2 linked regions of the Litorilinea aerophila genome follow. The protein of the gene in region 2 binds, or shares a complex with, the protein of the main gene of each other region. Links are inferred from orthologs where the notes say so. Each region holds a gene or a part of one and is shown on either strand. Other genes may lie near its edges. The genes, in order: uvrB and FKZ61_RS21695.

The links.
Region 1: the proteins of FKZ61_RS21695 (region 2) and uvrB are in contact, whole or in part, in a crystal structure (PDB 7EGT), measured with the Thermus thermophilus proteins. The link is inferred for Litorilinea aerophila from one-to-one orthologs. Residues at the interface, in WP_096412145.1 of Thermus thermophilus: His654, Arg656, Phe657, Gln666, Asp668, Glu669, Lys680, Arg681, Leu682, Ser683, Lys685, Tyr686, Ala687; in WP_096411307.1 of Thermus thermophilus: Glu23, Leu25, Arg26, Asp27, Gly28, Glu29, Arg30, Phe31, Arg55, Glu326, Asp327, Phe328, Glu379, Ser382, Gln383, His398, Gly400, Arg401.

The regions. Positions count from the first base shown.
Region 1 is NZ_VIGC02000019.1:76,332-83,731, reverse strand. The notes cover bases 2,934-5,932. They hold uvrB (excinuclease ABC subunit UvrB), read right to left. Parts: upstream 5,449-5,932; coding sequence 3,418-5,448; downstream 2,934-3,417. Other genes in these bases: FKZ61_RS14900 (PilN domain-containing protein), read left to right, coding at 5,726-5,932; FKZ61_RS14910 (hypothetical protein), read right to left, coding at 3,121-3,309; gyrA (DNA gyrase subunit A), read right to left, coding at 2,934-3,067. Also shown: more of gyrA, read right to left, coding at 1-2,933; more of FKZ61_RS14900, read left to right, coding at 5,933-6,352; FKZ61_RS14895 (LysM peptidoglycan-binding domain-containing protein), read left to right, coding at 6,349-7,400. UniProt on the Escherichia coli protein: The UvrABC repair system catalyzes the recognition and processing of DNA lesions. A damage recognition complex composed of 2 UvrA and 2 UvrB subunits scans DNA for abnormalities.
Region 2 is NZ_VIGC02000041.1:13,335-20,859, reverse strand. Bases 2,662-5,785 are described here. They hold FKZ61_RS21695 (ATP-dependent helicase), read right to left. Parts: upstream 5,390-5,785; coding sequence 2,933-5,389; downstream 2,662-2,932. Other genes in these bases: rsgA (ribosome small subunit-dependent GTPase A), read right to left, coding at 5,454-5,785; FKZ61_RS21700 (AI-2E family transporter), read right to left, coding at 2,662-2,922. In the rest of the region: hydA (dihydropyrimidinase), read right to left, coding at 1-623; FKZ61_RS21705 (type I phosphomannose isomerase catalytic subunit), read right to left, coding at 638-1,630; more of FKZ61_RS21700, read right to left, coding at 1,681-2,661; more of rsgA, read right to left, coding at 5,786-6,527; FKZ61_RS21685 (Maf family protein), read right to left, coding at 6,616-7,335. UniProt on the Escherichia coli protein: A helicase with DNA-dependent ATPase activity. Unwinds DNA duplexes with 3'-5' polarity. Translocates on single-stranded DNA with 3'-5' polarity. Initiates unwinding more efficiently from a nicked substrate than double-stranded DNA.

The sequences.
Region 1 (7,400 bases), on a different replicon or contig from region 2:
TCTTCTCTTTGCGCGCCTGGGCCGGCGGCACACTGACCACCGTCTGCACCTTCTTCCGCCGGGACCGTGTCCGGGGAGCCGGCGCATCGTCCAGGAGAGAGGGCTGCACCGCTCCAGTGTCGTCCGCCCCTTTCCCGGATTTTTCCTTGCCGGCCCTGGCATTCCCAGAGCTCTTTTTCCGGGTTGATTTTTTCCCGGTTGTCTCTTTTCCGGTTGTCCCTTTTTCAGGCGCTTTTTTGCGGGTCGATGGTGGCTCGTCGACGGAGGCGGCGTCAGAGGCAGCCTGTCGGACGGATGCTTTCTTCTGCCCGGCCGTCCTCCTGGCCCGGGCCGGTTTGACGCCGTCCGGCTCCTGGTCATCTGAAGCAGCTTCCCCGGCTGTGTCTGCCTGCTTTCCGGTGTTGGGGGCCTGGCGGGCTTTCCCGGAGGCAGCGGACTGCTTCGAGCGGCCCTCCTCCTTCGGCTTCCCTTTCCCCCGGGCACGTTTCCCCCGCGCCGGGCGGCCATTCGTCCCGTTGGAGCTGGCGGGTGCATGTGGCGCTGGCGTGGCCACCCCTTCATCCTCGCCGACAGGGGCAAGCTGAGGGGGCGCCAACACCCGCCTGGCGGCCACCAGCGGATTGCCGGCCGATACCGGGATCACCTGCCGGCCCTGGACGTTGCGCCCCATCTGGGGAATGTCGCCCACAGCCATGGGCCTGGCGGCTCCCCGCGCGGTGATGAAGACGATCTGCTGTTCCTCCACCGGTGGGGCAATCATCAACGCGGCGATGAGGGGGCCCGTCTTGGCTGTGGGCTTGTGGGTGACGATGCCGCCGCCGTAGCGCCCCTGGCTGCTGTACTGGTCCAGGGGTGTGCGCTTGGCGTAGCCCATCTCGGTCACGGTGACCAGTTCGCCCTCGGGTTCGACCACCGCGGCGTGGATGACCCGATCGCCCTTCTTCAGCTTGATGCCGCCGACACCCCCCGCGGCCAGCCCCATGCTGCGCACATCCTCCTCGTTGAAGCGAATGGACTGCCCCCCGGCTGTGACCAGGATCACCTCCTGGTTGCCCCGGGTCAACAAGACCCAGCCGAGCCGGTCTTTGTCGTCCACGTTGATCACCGTGGGGTCCGAGGCCGCGGCGGCCAGGAAATCCGCCAGGGTGACCCGCTTGACCACGCCCTGTTCGGTCACCAGGAAGAGGTAACCCGGCGGCGCTTCCTCGCCTTCCAGCCGGGGCAGAGCCACCGCCGCGGTGATCTCGTCCCGGCGGGTGAAGTCGGTGAGCTCGGCCAGGTGCCGGCCGCTGCCGTCGGACGGCAGTTCGTGGACCGCCACCCGCCGACAGCGGCCGTCCTTGCTGAACAGGTAGAGGAAGTCCCGGGTGTTGGCCGTGAGCAGGGCCACCTCGCTGCCCTTGCCGATCTGGCGCAGGGTGGTGGCGCTCAGGCTGGAGACATCCTGCCGGCGCAGCTCACCGCCCGCGCTCACCGAGATCCAGACATCCTGTTCGGGCAGCAGGTCGGTGGAGGTCAGGGTGCCCTTGGTGCGGTCCACGATCTGGGTGCGCCGTTCGTCGCCGTACTTTTCCCGGATGGCCAGCAGCTCCTCCTTGATCACGGCCAGCATCTTGCCCAGGTCGGCCAGCAGCTCCTCCAGGTAGCGGATGCGCTGCTGGAGTTCCTTGTATTCGTCCTGAAGGCGGCGCCGTTCCAGCGCGGCCAGGCGGCGAAGCTGCATGTCCAGGATGGCCTGGGCCTGGGTGACGGTGAAGCCAAAGTTTTTCACCAGGTTGTTGCGGGCCGTCTCGACGCTGCGGCTACGCCGGATGGTGTCGATAACCTCGTCCAGGATGTCCAGGGCGCGCAGGAGCCCTTCCAGGATGTGGGCCCGCTCCCGGGCCCGGGCCAGGTCATACTCGGAGCGGCGGCGCACGATCTCCTGGCGGTGCTGGATGAAGAGATGGAGCATCCGCTTCAGGCTCAGGGTACGGGGCTCTCCATCCACCAGGGCCAGCATCTGCATGCCGAAGGTCTGCTGGAGGGGGGTGTACTTGAACAGGTCCGCCAGCACGTCCTTGGGGTCGGCGTTGCGGGTGAGCTCGATGACGATGCGCATGCCCGTGCGGTCGCTCTCATCCCGCAGGTCGGTGATGCCCTCCAGCTTGCCATCCCGCACCAGGCTGGCGATCCGCTCCAGCAGGCTCACCTTGTTGGTCTGGTAGGGGAGCTCGGTGACGACGATGCGGCTGCGGCCCCGGCTCATTTCCTCGAAGTGGGCCTTGGCCTGGACCACCAGCCGGGCCTTGCCGACGGAGTAACCCTGGGCGATGACGTCCAGGTTCTCCTCGCCCTTGGTGTCCTGGCGGTAGCGGTAGAGGATGCCGCCCGTGGGGAAGTCCGGCCCCTGGATGAACTGGAGGAGTTCATCGACGCCCATCTCGTCGACCCGGTCATAGTGGTCGATCATGTAGGCCAGGGCGTCGATCACTTCCCGCAGGTTGTGGGGCGGGATGTTGGTGGCCATGCCCACGGCGATGCCGCTGGCGCCGTTGACCAGGAGGTTGGGCAGGGTGGCGGGCAGGATGTCCGGCTCCAGCAGGGAGTTGTCGAAATTATCGTGCCAGTCGACCGTGTCCTTCTCCAGGTCGGCCACCATGAGGTTGCTGATCTCGGCCAGCCGGGCCTCGGTGTAGCGCATGGCGGCCGCGTTGTCGCCGTCGATGCTGCCGAAGTTGCCCTGGCCGTCGATGAGGGGGTAGCGCAGGCTGAAGTCCTGGGCCATGCGCACCATGGCGTCGTAGACCGCGCTGTCGCCGTGGGGGTGATATTTACCCAACACTTCACCGACGATGCGGGCGCTCTTCTTGTGGGGCTTGTCGTGGGTCAGGCCCAGGTCCCGGTACATGGCATAGAGGATGCGGCGATGCACCGGCTTGAGGCCGTCCCGCACGTCGGGCAGGGCCCGGGCCACGATCACGCTCATGGCGTAATCCAGGTAGGCACTCTGCATCTCGCCGACGATGTCGGTTTCTCGAATCTGGCCGATGTGGCCGTTGGCCGCGATTTCTGTAGGTAGGGTCATGGTTTCGCTCTGTCTGCTTACTTCGTTGCCGTCCCGGACGGGTTACCAATGGCCTACAGGCCGTCGTCCAGGGGTATGTCAAGGGCCGTCAACTTGTGGGCCACATATTGCATCACCGCGGCCTCCAGCGCTTCAGGGTAGGCAAAGCCGTGGCACACAGCGATGATCCGCCCATGTTCCTGCACCAGGGTAGCCAACGCCAGGTGTGCCCGCACCAGCCCGGCCAGGGTCAGCCCATCCATGGCCAATGCACGCTCCAGGCGGCGGGTGTCACCGGGTAAAAACCGGTTGAGCTTCTTGACGCCGGTGTCCCGGGGATGCCGTAGCCCTGGATCAGGATGGCCGGCCGCTCATGCCTTCTGCAGCCGTTTCTGGAGTTTCTCCTCGACCTCGATGGCCCGCAGTTCGATCAGCTGATCCCGCAGGGCAGCCGCCCGCTCAAACTCCAGGGCCTGGGCGGCTTCTTTCATCTCCTTCTCCAACTGCTTGATCAGGCGGGCCAGCTCATCCTTGGGCAGATCGGCCGCACGGATGGGCGGAGTCTCCTCGCCGTCGCTGTCGTAAGTGGGCCTGGACTCGGCCATCACCTTCACCCGGTCGGTGAGGTCCCGAATGCTTTTGACGATGCTCTGGGGCGTGATGTGGTGTTCCTGGTTGTAGCGGGCCTGGATCTCCCGGCGACGGTTGGTCTCGGCGATGGCCGCACGCATGGCGTCGGTCATCTTGTCGGCGTAGAGGATGGCCTTGCCCTCCACGTGGCGCGCGGCCCGCCCGATGGTCTGGATCAACGCGCTTTCGCTGCGCAGGAAGCCTTCCTTGTCGGCATCCAGGATGGCCACCAGGGAGACTTCGGGCAGGTCCAGTCCCTCCCGCAACAGGTTGATGCCCACCACCACGTCGTAGACGCCCAGGCGCAGGTCTCGCAGGATCTCCACCCGCTCGATGGTGTGGATCTCGCTGTGGAGGTAGTGGACCTTGATGTTCAGCTCGGCCAGGTATTCGGTCAGATCTTCGGCCATGCGCTTGGTGAGGGTGGTGACCAGCACCCGCTGCCCTTTGGCCACCCGCTGTTTGATCTCCCGGATCAGGTCCTCGATCTGCCCTTCGGTGGGGCGCACTTCGACCACCGGATCCAGCAGGCCGGTGGGCCGGATCACCTGCTCCACGATCTGCTCCGCGCGTTCCAGCTCGTAGGGGCCCGGCGTGGCGCTCACATAGATGGCCTGGTTGACGTGCTCCTCGAACTCCTCGAAGCGGAGGGGCCGGTTGTCCAGCGCGCTGGGCAGGCGGAAGCCATACTCCACCAGCACCTCCTTGCGGGAGCGGTCGCCGTTGTACATCCCCCGGATCTGGGGAATGGTCATGTGGCTCTCGTCCACGATCAGGAGCCAATCGGGCGGGAAGTAGTCCAGCAGGGTCCAGGGCGTGCTGCCGGGCGGCCGCTGGGAGAGGGGACGGCTGTAGTTTTCGATGCCGTTGCAGTAGCCCACTTCCCGCAGCATCTCCATGTCGTAGTTGGTACGCTGGCGGATGCGCTGGGCTTCCAGGAATTTGCCCTGGGACTCGAAATATCGGACCTGCTCCTCCAGCTCCTGGGCGATATCGGCCAGGGCCTCTTCCAGGCGCTCCTGGGGCGTCACAAAATGCTTGGCCGGGAAGATGTCCACCTGCTGGTGATCCCGCAGGATCTCACCGGTGAGGGTGTCGATTTCGCTGATACGCTCGATCTCATCGCCCCAGAGGCTGATGCGGTAGGCGAACTCCCGGTCGGCGGGCTGGACTTCCAGCACATCTCCCCGCACCCGGAAGCGGCCCCGCTGCAAGGTGCTGTCGTTGCGCTCGTAGTAGATCTCCACCAGGTGGCGGAGGATCTGGTTACGGCGAACCATATCGCCCACCCGCAGATGGAGGACGCCCCGGCCGTACTCCTGGGGGCTGCCCAGGCCGTAGATGCAGGAGACCGAGGCGACGATGACCACATCCCGACGGCTGAAGAGGGCGCTGGTGGCCGCCAGGCGCAGACGGTCGATCTCCTCGTTGATCTCAGCCTCCTTCTCGATGTAGACATCGCTGCGGGGGATGTAGGCCTCCGGCTGGTAGTAATCGTAGTAGCTGACGAAGTACTCCACCGCGTTTTGGGGCAGGAACTCCCGCATCTCGCTGTAGAGCTGGGCGGCCAGGGTCTTGTTGTGGGCGATGATCAGGGTGGGCTTCTGCACCTGTTCAATGACCTTGGCCATGGTATAGGTCTTGCCGCTGCCAGTGACGCCCAGCAAGACCTGGTGTTTCAGCCCTCGCTGGATGCCCTCTGCCAGGCGGGCGATGGCCTGGGGCTGATCGCCCGTAGGTTGAAAGTCGCTGACAACTTGAAATGGCGGCATGATCCCTCTCCCATCCGAGCCCAATTCGAACAAAAGTTCTTGCGTATAGTATACTGTCAGCCGTCTGATTTGTCCAGCCCCTGGCCGCCTCGCCAGGGGTCCCCGGCCATGCAAACAGAGATCCCCAAATGCGCCGAATCATACGATCTTGTCAGGGGATGGGCCTCATGGTACCATGCAGCCGGGCACATCCCATTTTGGCGTCATCGTCACAATCCCCACAGCAAGGTTCACCTGCGCCCACATGGGCGAACGGAGCGCCAGAGGCCGCTGAGCCATGCTATCAGAGCAGCAATACGGACAGACGGGAGAACAGCTTCCAACCAGCCAGGGCACGGCACGGCGCAGGGCCCTGATCGCCTGGCTGTTGGCCTGTAGCCTGCTGTTTCTGCTGCTGGCCCTGATCCTGGCCTGGTCCCGCACCCGTAGCCATGTCGTGCAGCTGGAAAATGCCCTGGTGGGGGTGGAGCAGGAGATCCTGCTGGCCAGCACACCCGCTGCTCAAACCCTGACCCTGTCCCAACAGTTGACCCAAACCCAGGGGCTGATCGACCGCCTCTCTGCCCTGAGCAGCACGGTGGATCTACCCTGGCCTTCCCTGGTGCCGGTGCTCGCCAACTACGACCGCCGGCAGATCTCCTTCACCTCCCTCAAGCAGGACGGCCGAACCATCCTGCTCACAGGCAAGGCCACGGACCCCGCGCTGGTCTCCGAATATGCCACTATGTTGGAAGCGTCGGGGCTTTTTGCCAACGTGGCCCGCCAGCGCATTGCCCAGGCGCAGGAGGCCCCCCAGGGCGACAGCGCCTCCCCGTCCACGCCAGGAGCGGCTGCCACTCCCCAACCACCTCTCCAGGGGGTGGAATTCGAGCTCCTGCTGGAAGTCAAGGCCAGGCTGCCATGATCGAGGAGTGGCGAGAACGTCTCGGGAGTGCACAAAACCCCTGGGCCCTGGCCGGCCTGGCTGTCGCCGGGCTCCTGCTGTTGGCCATCCTGGTCTTTCTGCTCCTGGTTCTGATGCCCGCGGTTCAGACACGACAGAGCCTGATCGCCCAGCTCACAGAGCAGGAGGAGACCCTGGCCCACCTGAAGGAGGAGCGGGCTCGCCAGCCGGTCGAGCTGGCAGAGAAGCTGGCCGCGGTCCAGGCCCGGGTAGAAGAGATGGCCGGCCGCCTCCTCTCTGAGAGCCAGGCCATCCAGCTCATGGACCGGCTCTACACCTACGCCCGCAGCGCCGGCGTCACCATTGTCACCGTGGAGGCCCGACCAGCCTCCACCCCGGCCATTCAGGAACTCTTCGCCGAACGGGTCTTTGGCCTGCAGGTACGGGGGAGCTTTTCGAACCTGCTGGACTTTCTGGGACGCATCCAAGAGAGCAACAGCGACGGGGTGGTGATCTCCAATGTGGCGATCACCCAGGGCACCGACAGCCAGGCCCTGCTGACCATGGATGTGACCGTCTGGAGCAGCCCCCACGGCGGCCGTGAACCCCAGCTGGCGGCGGCCCTGGGCACAACGGATGTCAGCACCCTCTGGGACACCCTGCGTCAGGTATGGGCGGCCAACCGCTGGGACGATGCCATCGCCCTGCTCAAACAGGCCCAGGTACTTCAACCGGACAGTGCCCTGGTCCAGGAAGATCTCTACCGGGCCTACGTCAACCAAAGCTACTGGCTCCTCTGGAATCGCTCCCGGGAGCAGGCCCGTCTGGCCCTGGAAAGCGCCCTCTCTGTGCGGCCGGACGGCCAGGAAGCCCGGCGACTCCTGCAAGCGTTGGCGGATCCGGCCCTGGTCCTGTACAAAACTGGAGACGCCCTGGCCCGGCAGGCATCGGCGGCGGCGGCGGCCGGCGACTGGCGGACGGCCGTGCGCCTCCTGCGCCAGCTCCAGCTCATCGATCCCCACTCCCCCGGCCTCTCCACCCAGTTGTATGAGGCCTACCTCCAGCTCGG
Region 2 (7,525 bases):
TGCCAGATGGGAGAGGTGTGCCCTTCGGCCAGGGCCTGGGCCCGCAAAAAGTCCAGCACGGGGCCCGTCTCGCTGTGGAGAACAACGCCGCCGCCGGCCTGGGCCACAGCCAACAGCGCCCGCAACAGGGAGACGTCATCCAGCATCATGCCGGCGTAGGCCTGATAGAGCTTGAAGGTGGCACAGCCGGCTTCCACCGCTGCGGGTACCTGGGCCAGCCGCTCCTCGGCCGCGGCGTGCCAGGTGGGGATGGTCATGTGCAGGCCGTAGTCCACCGCGACCTCCGCAGCCTCGGCCTGCCGCCGGGTCAGAGCCTCCAACATGGGCTGCTCCGGCTGGGGAGTCACGAAGTCGATGACGGTGGTGGTGCCTCCACACGCGGCGGCCACGGTGCCGGTGAGGAAGGAGTCGGTGCTGACCCGGCCGGCCAGGGGCATCTGCAGGTGCACATGGGGATCCACCCCGCCCGGGATCACGTAGCAGCCGGCAGCGTCGATGGTCCGGCGGCCGGACAAGTCCAGGCCGATGGCGGCAATGGTCTCCCCCTGGATGGCCAGGTCGGCTTCCACAGCGCCGTCGCCGTTGACGATCAGGCCGCCCTGGATGACGATGTCGTAGGTCATGGGATCCCCCCTTTTCAGGCCGGAGGCGTCAGGACCCGGAGCAGGGTGGCGTCGGTGTCGGCCTGGACGCGAAACTCGCCCAGCCGGGCCGGCAACAGGGTCCACGCCACGGCGGAGAGGGTCAGGGGTTCTCCCTCCCAATGCACCGTGGCCTTGCCCTGGGTCACGCCCCAAATTTCAAAGGTGGTGCCGTCGCAGTGGCCGGCAAAGGTGGCACCCTGGGGCAGGTGGAGCCGCTCGGTGTGAAAGTAGCGGCAGTGGCCGATGACTTCCTGTTGCAGGCCATTCGACGCCAACACCGTGGGCACCACCGGGCCCGGTTCCACCAGGCTGAAATCCAACACCTCCAGGGCCTGCCGAATGTGGAGGGGGCGATCCCGCCCCCAGTCGTAGATGCGGTAGGTGGTGTCGCTGTTCTGCTGGATCTCCGCCACGATGAGGCCGGGACCCAGGGCGTGGATGGCGCCGGCCGGCACGAAGATGACATCTCCCGGCTGGACTTTCACACGGTGGAGAAAAGCCTCGCAATTGCCATCCGCCACAGCCTGGGCAAAGCGCTCCCGATCCACCCCGGCTTTGAAGCCGTAGATGAGCTCTGCATCCGGCGCCGCGTCCAACACCACCCACATCTCGGTCTTGCCGGGCTCCCCTTCGTGGGCCAGGCCATAATCGTCGTCTGGATGCACCTGCACCGAGAGCCAGCGGTTGGCATCCAACAACTTGATGAGCAGCGGGAAGCGTCCCTGGGCCAGCGCGGCGCGGTTGCGGCTGCCCACCAATGCTTCGCCCAGGCGCTCCTGCACCGCGGGCAAGGTCAGGCCGGCCAGGGGGCCCCGGTTGACGGTGCTGGAGCCGTTGGGGTGGGCGGCGATCTCCCAGCTTTCGGCCACAATGCCATCCGGCAGTTGACGGCCCAGGCGGGTGGCCAGGTTTCGGCCGCCCCAGGGATAATCTTTGAAGACCGGATCGAAGGTCAAGGGATAGATGGATTGCGACGATAGACTCATCCGTTTCCTCCGTTGGGTCGGGGATGGAGATGTGAGTGGTGCCTGGGGTGCTACACCCGTGGATGGGTAGACGCTAGCCGGCGGCGCCAGGCCCGCCACGCCACCCGCAGCCACCTGACCAGGCTATTCTGGCGACGCGGTGGCGGGGGCTCCGGTTCCGGGAAGGGAGGCAGGTCCAGCATCTTGCGCCAGGCGTAGATGCCGATCAGCTTGAGGGAGGCTGTCACCGGTGCGGCCAGCACCGCGCCCAGCAGGCCGGCCAGAGATGTGCCCATGAGCACGCTGATCATGACTACCAGGGGGTGCAGGTCCAGGGCGTCCCCCACGATGCGGGGGACCAGCACGTTGTTTTCCACCTGTTGGATCACGATCATCACGCCCAAAACCAGGAGGCCGTAGTAGACCGGCGAAAGGCCCAGGTAGTTGTCCCCCTGGAAAAGGGCGACCAACACCGCCACCACGGCGCTGGTCACCGGCCCGATCACGGGCAGAAATTCCAACAGGCCGGCCAACACTCCCAGGCCCAGGGCGTAGCTCACCCCCAGGAGGCCCAGGCTTACGCTCACCACGATGCCGATCACCAGGGCCAGCAGCACCTGACCCCGCAGGTAGGCATCCCAGATGCGCCCAATCTCCCGCATGAGCCGTTCCACGTCGTGACGGTAGCCCGGCTGCTGGGCGATCTCACTGATGGCCGCAGCAAAGCGGGGCGCATCGTTGGAGATGTAGATGGAGAGGATAAAGACCAGGAAACCGACCCCCACCGTGTTGACCGTGGCCTGCACGGCCTGGGCCATGAGCAGCCCGCCCCGGCTCACCACCGACTGAATGGCGGACCGGGCCTGGTTGGCCAGCTCCGCCCAGTCCAGGCCGGGCAGTACCGTGTCCAGGCTCCACTGGTATGGGCCAATGGTGATGGTGCGGCTGCTCCACTCCTGCAACATAGCCTGGCCCTGGTCCACCAGGCGCGGGATCAGCTCGGGCAGGACGCGGCTGAGCTTCACCACCTGATCCACCACCACAAAGCCCAACAGCACGCCCCCACCGATCCAGAACAGGAGCAGGGCACCGTAGACCAGGAAGACGCTCTGCCCCCGGGACAGGCGGGTGTGGGAGGTCAGCCAGGTGATGAGGGGGTTGAGGAGATAGGCCAGGATGGCCGCCATGATCAACGGCGGCAGCAGGGACTGAAAACGCCAGATGATCAGCGCCAGCAAGATCAGGGCCACGCTGGCCACAATGGCTTTGGTGGTGGTGCTCCAGGGAGGCGACTGGGAAGGCTGCTCGGCCATGGGGATCGCTTCAGAGTTTTTCCAGGCCGGCCAGGGAAGCCAGCAATTTCTTGACGCCGATCCCCGGGAAGGCCACGGTGACCTCTTCATCGTCGCCCACCCGGGTGCTTTCAATCACCGTGCCCACGCCAAAGCGGGCATGGCGCACGCTGTCCCGCCGTTTGAATTGGGTCTCGGCTTCCGCTGACCGGGCGGAAGGGCGTTGGATGCGGGGGGCAGGGCCCGAAGGGCCGGGAGACCAGTAGGTGGCCGCGGCCGCTTCTCGCCGCCGACCATCGCCCGGGGCACGCTGCCCTCTGGCAGCACCCGCGCGCGGTTGACGTTCGGGCCCGGCATCCCACCGGGTTGCCCGCTCGTAGGCGGCAGCACGGCGGCTCTGCCGGTCCACCATGCCCCGAAGCAGGTGGGGGGGAATCTCCTGCAGAAAGCGGCTGGGGGTCTGGACTTCGCTGCCGCCCCACAGGCTGCGGCGGAAGGCGTGGACCAGGTAGAGCCGGCGCTTGGCCCGGGTGATGCCCACGTAGCAGAGGCGGCGCTCTTCGTCCATATCCTCGGGGTCCTCGCTTTCCAGGCTGCGGCTGTGGGGCAGGATGCCATCCTCCATGCCCACGATGAAGACCACCGGGAACTCCAGCCCTTTGGCCGTGTGGAGGGTCATCAGGGTAACCGCACCGCCGGGGCTGCCGTCATCGGCCGCGTCCAGTTGATCCTGGTCGCTGACCAGGCTGATCTCTTCCAGGAAGAGGGACAGGGGAGTGGTCTCGGGCGGGATACCGTCGGCAGTGACCATGCCCTGGGTGTAGTGCACAGCCACGCTCCGCAGCTCCTGGAGGTTGGCAAAGCGCTCCTCGCCCTCGTCGGTGCCATCCCGCAGCGCGGCCACGTATCCCGATTCCTGGAGCACCGCGTCCAGGAGCTCGGCCACGCTGGCATAGTGGCCCTGCTGGTTGCGCCGGATCCACCCTTCCAGCAGGCTGGCAAATTCCACCAGGGCATTCTCGGCCCGTTTGCCCAGGGGAGGGGCCTTGTAGGCCACGCGGGGCAAGGCGATCCCCATCACCCGGGAGACATACTCGGGCCCGTGGTGGAGGATCTGGAGGGCCACATATTCGCTCACGCCCAGGTCTGCGGCCCAGTCCTTGAGCGCGGCGTAGGTCTTGACGCCGATGCCCCGGGGCGGCTCGTTGATGACCCGGTCCAGGGAGACGGTGTCGGCAGGGTTGTGGACCAGGCGCAGGTAGGCCAGGGCGTCCTTGATCTCCTTCCGTTCGTAGAAGCGGGTGGCGCCGATGAGCCGGTACTTGAGCTGCCGGCCCACGAAGGCTTCCTCCAGGGCGCGGCTCTGGGCGTTGGTCCGATACATGACCGCGATGTCCCCCAGCTCGAAGGCCCGCACGCCAGGAGGGCCCGCCACCAGACGCTCGATCTCGTCGCAGACGTAGGCCGCCTCTTCCACCTCGTTGTAGGCTTCGTAGACGGTCACGGCCACGCCCTGGCCGTTCTCGGTGAAGAGCTGTTTGGGGGTGCGGTTGCGGTTGTGGGCGATGACCGCGTTGGCCACATCCAGGATGGTCTGGGTGCTGCGGTAGTTCTGCTCCAGCATCACCACCCGGGCTTCGGGGTAATCCTCCCGGAAGCGCATGACGTTGCGGTAATCGGCCCCCCGGAAGCGGTAGATGGACTGATCCTCGTCGCCGACGACGAAGAGGTTCCGCTTTCCCTCCGGTTCGTTCACCAGCAGCCGCAAGAGCTCATACTGGGCCGTGTTGGTGTCCTGGAATTCGTCCACCAGCAGATACTGCCACTTGCGCTGGTACTTGATGCGCAGATCCTCCCGGCTGCGCAGGAGGAGGACGACCTTCATGAGCAGGTCGTCGAAGTCCATGGCGTTGTTGAGCTGGAGGGCCTCCTGGTAACGGGTGTAGACCCGGCCGGCGATCTCTTCGAAGTAGCTGGCCGTTTGCAACCCGTCAGGGGTGATCAGCTCGTTCTTTTGGCGGCTGATGAAGACGCGGATGGCCTGGGGGCTGTAGCGCTTTTCGTCCAGGTTCATCTCCCGCAGCACGGCCCGCACCAGGGCGAGCTGATCCGCGCTGTCGTAGATGAGCCAGTTGCGCTGATAGCCGATGGCCTCGGTCTCCACCCGCAACACCCGCGCGCAGATGCTGTGGAAGGTGCCGATGGTGAGGCCGCCCAGGCGGGAAGGGCCGCCGGGCAGGGGTGGCCCGAACTTCTCTGCCAGGAGCGCCTCCACCCGTTCCCGCATCTCCCGCGCGGCTTTGTTGGTGAAGGTCACCGCCAGGATGTTCCAGGGCGCGATGCCTGCCTCTTCCAGCAGGTAGGCGATGCGCCGGGTGAGGACCCGGGTCTTGCCGGAGCCAGGCCCGGCCAGCACCAGGACAGGGCCATGTACGGTCCGCACCGCTTCAGCCTGCTGGGGATTCAGATCGGTCAGGATGTCTACCATGATGGTTCGTTTCTGGCAACAGTATGCTGGTGCGTAGGGACGACGTCGGCCGCCTATTTGTCGCCTATTCGTCGCCGTGCAACAGGCGCAGATAACTCTCGTAGCGCTCCCGTCGAATCTTGCCCGCCTCCACCGCGGCCCGGACCGCACAGCCCGGCTCGTGGTCGTGGGTGCAGTTGGGATAGCGACAATCGTTGACGAAAGGCTTGATATCCACAAAATAGAAACCCAGATCGGCCGGGTCGATCTCGTAGAGGCCCAGTTCCCGGATGCCAGGCGTATCAGCCACAAAGGTCCGTCGGCCGAAGGGCAGATGAAAGAGCTGGGCGGCCCGGGTGGTGTGGCGGCCCTTGTCCAGAAAGTCCCGCAGGTCGCCGGTCCGCAAATTCAGGTCCGGGTGGATGGCGTTGAGCAGGCTGCTCTTGCCCACGCCGCTGGGACCGGTCACCACCGTGATGCGGTCCAGGAGCAGGTCCCGGAGCTCGTCGATGCCGGCCCGGGTGACGGCGCTGGCGTAGATGACCCGGTAGCCGATCTCTTCGTAGGGCTGGAAGAGGGACCGGGCCTGCGCTTCGCCGGTGAGATCGATCTTGTTGGCGCAGATGATGGCGGGCAGCTCGTTGGCCTCCGCGATGACCAGGAAGCGATCCAGCATGCGCAGGTGGGGCTCGGGCTGGGCCACGGCGAAGACCACCAGGGCCTGATCCGGGTTGGCCAGGATCACGTCCTCGGCGGGGACCGTGGTGCCGGGCTGTTGGCGGCTGAGGACGCTGTGGCGCTCTTCGATGCGCTCGATCCAGCCCCGGCCCTTGCCGTGGGGCATCACCCACACCCGGTCGCCCACGGCCACCAGGGTATCCCGCCCCTTCTCCAGCAGGAGCCGCCCCCGCACTTCACAGAGCAATACTGTGTCGCCGGCCCTGCCATCCTGGGTTCCGCTCTGGGCTGCCTCGTCCGGGGCGTCCAGCAGCACGTCGTAGTGGTGGCCCCGGGCACGAATCACAATGCCCGGCAGCAGGTTCGCGGATGCCTTCTTGGGCTTGGGCTTACGCCCCCGCCGCGGCTCCTCCGCCAGGGACTCAAACTCGGCCTCGAACTCTTCGTATTCGTAGGTTGGCTCGTACTTCCGTCTGGCCAAATCACCATCCTCCCAAGGGAGATTCCAGTCTCCACAGCCCACAGGCTGCCGTCCGTCCACTGCAGGGCAGCCTGCCACAGGCAGTGTATCAGGAGGGCCTATCCCTGTCAATGCTTTCTGGCTGGCCATCCAGCTGGCAACAGGGAAAGGAAGTGTGCCTGCCACAGAGGGTCGGCAATGAACCTTGCCAGGCCAGGCCAAAGTCGGCCAGCAGCGCCACCAGGTCGGCCAGGGGCAGTCCGATGACGCCAGAGACGCAGCCCTCCACCCGGGATGCCGGGGCAAAGGTGGGGTGCTGGATGGCATAGGCCCCGGCCTTGTCCAGGGGATCGCCGCTGGCCACATAGGCCCGGATCTCCGCGTCGCTGTAATGGCGCATGTGGACGGTGGTGGAGTTGACCCGGGTCCGCTGCTGGCCGTCGTCCAGGCGCAGGACGCTGACTCCGCTGTGGACCTGATGGGGCCGGCCCCGCAGGGTTCGCAACATGCGGGTTGCGTCCGCCTCGTCCTCGGGCTTCCCCAACAGGACATCGCCCAGGGCCACCACCGTGTCCGCGGCTACCACCAGGGTCGCGGCGTTGGGCTGGGGGCGGCCCATCTCCCGGCATTGGCGAGCCACCGCCTGGGCCTTGGCTTCGGCCAGACGCCGGGCCAGCTCCACGGGCGCTTCGCCGGGCAGGGGCGTCTCGTCGATGTCCGCCGCCAAGACAGTAAACTGGAACCCCAGCTCGGCCAGAAACTGGCGGCGTCTGGGGCTGGCGGAGGCCAGGATCAACTGGATGTCGGTTTCATTGGTTTCGTTCGTCAAGGCGTGACCATCCTGTTGCCGAAAGTTCCGTCTCCACGAAAAGCGGGCCATCGCCCGTCTGAGAGGGCAATGGCCAGGGGCCATTGTAGGGCGAATCCAGGCCAGGGTCCAAATGCAGGGAGAAACGGAATTGCCCCTGGCCATGAAGAGGTTGCGGCGCGAAAAGGCCGCCAGGGTGGAGTTACCCGCC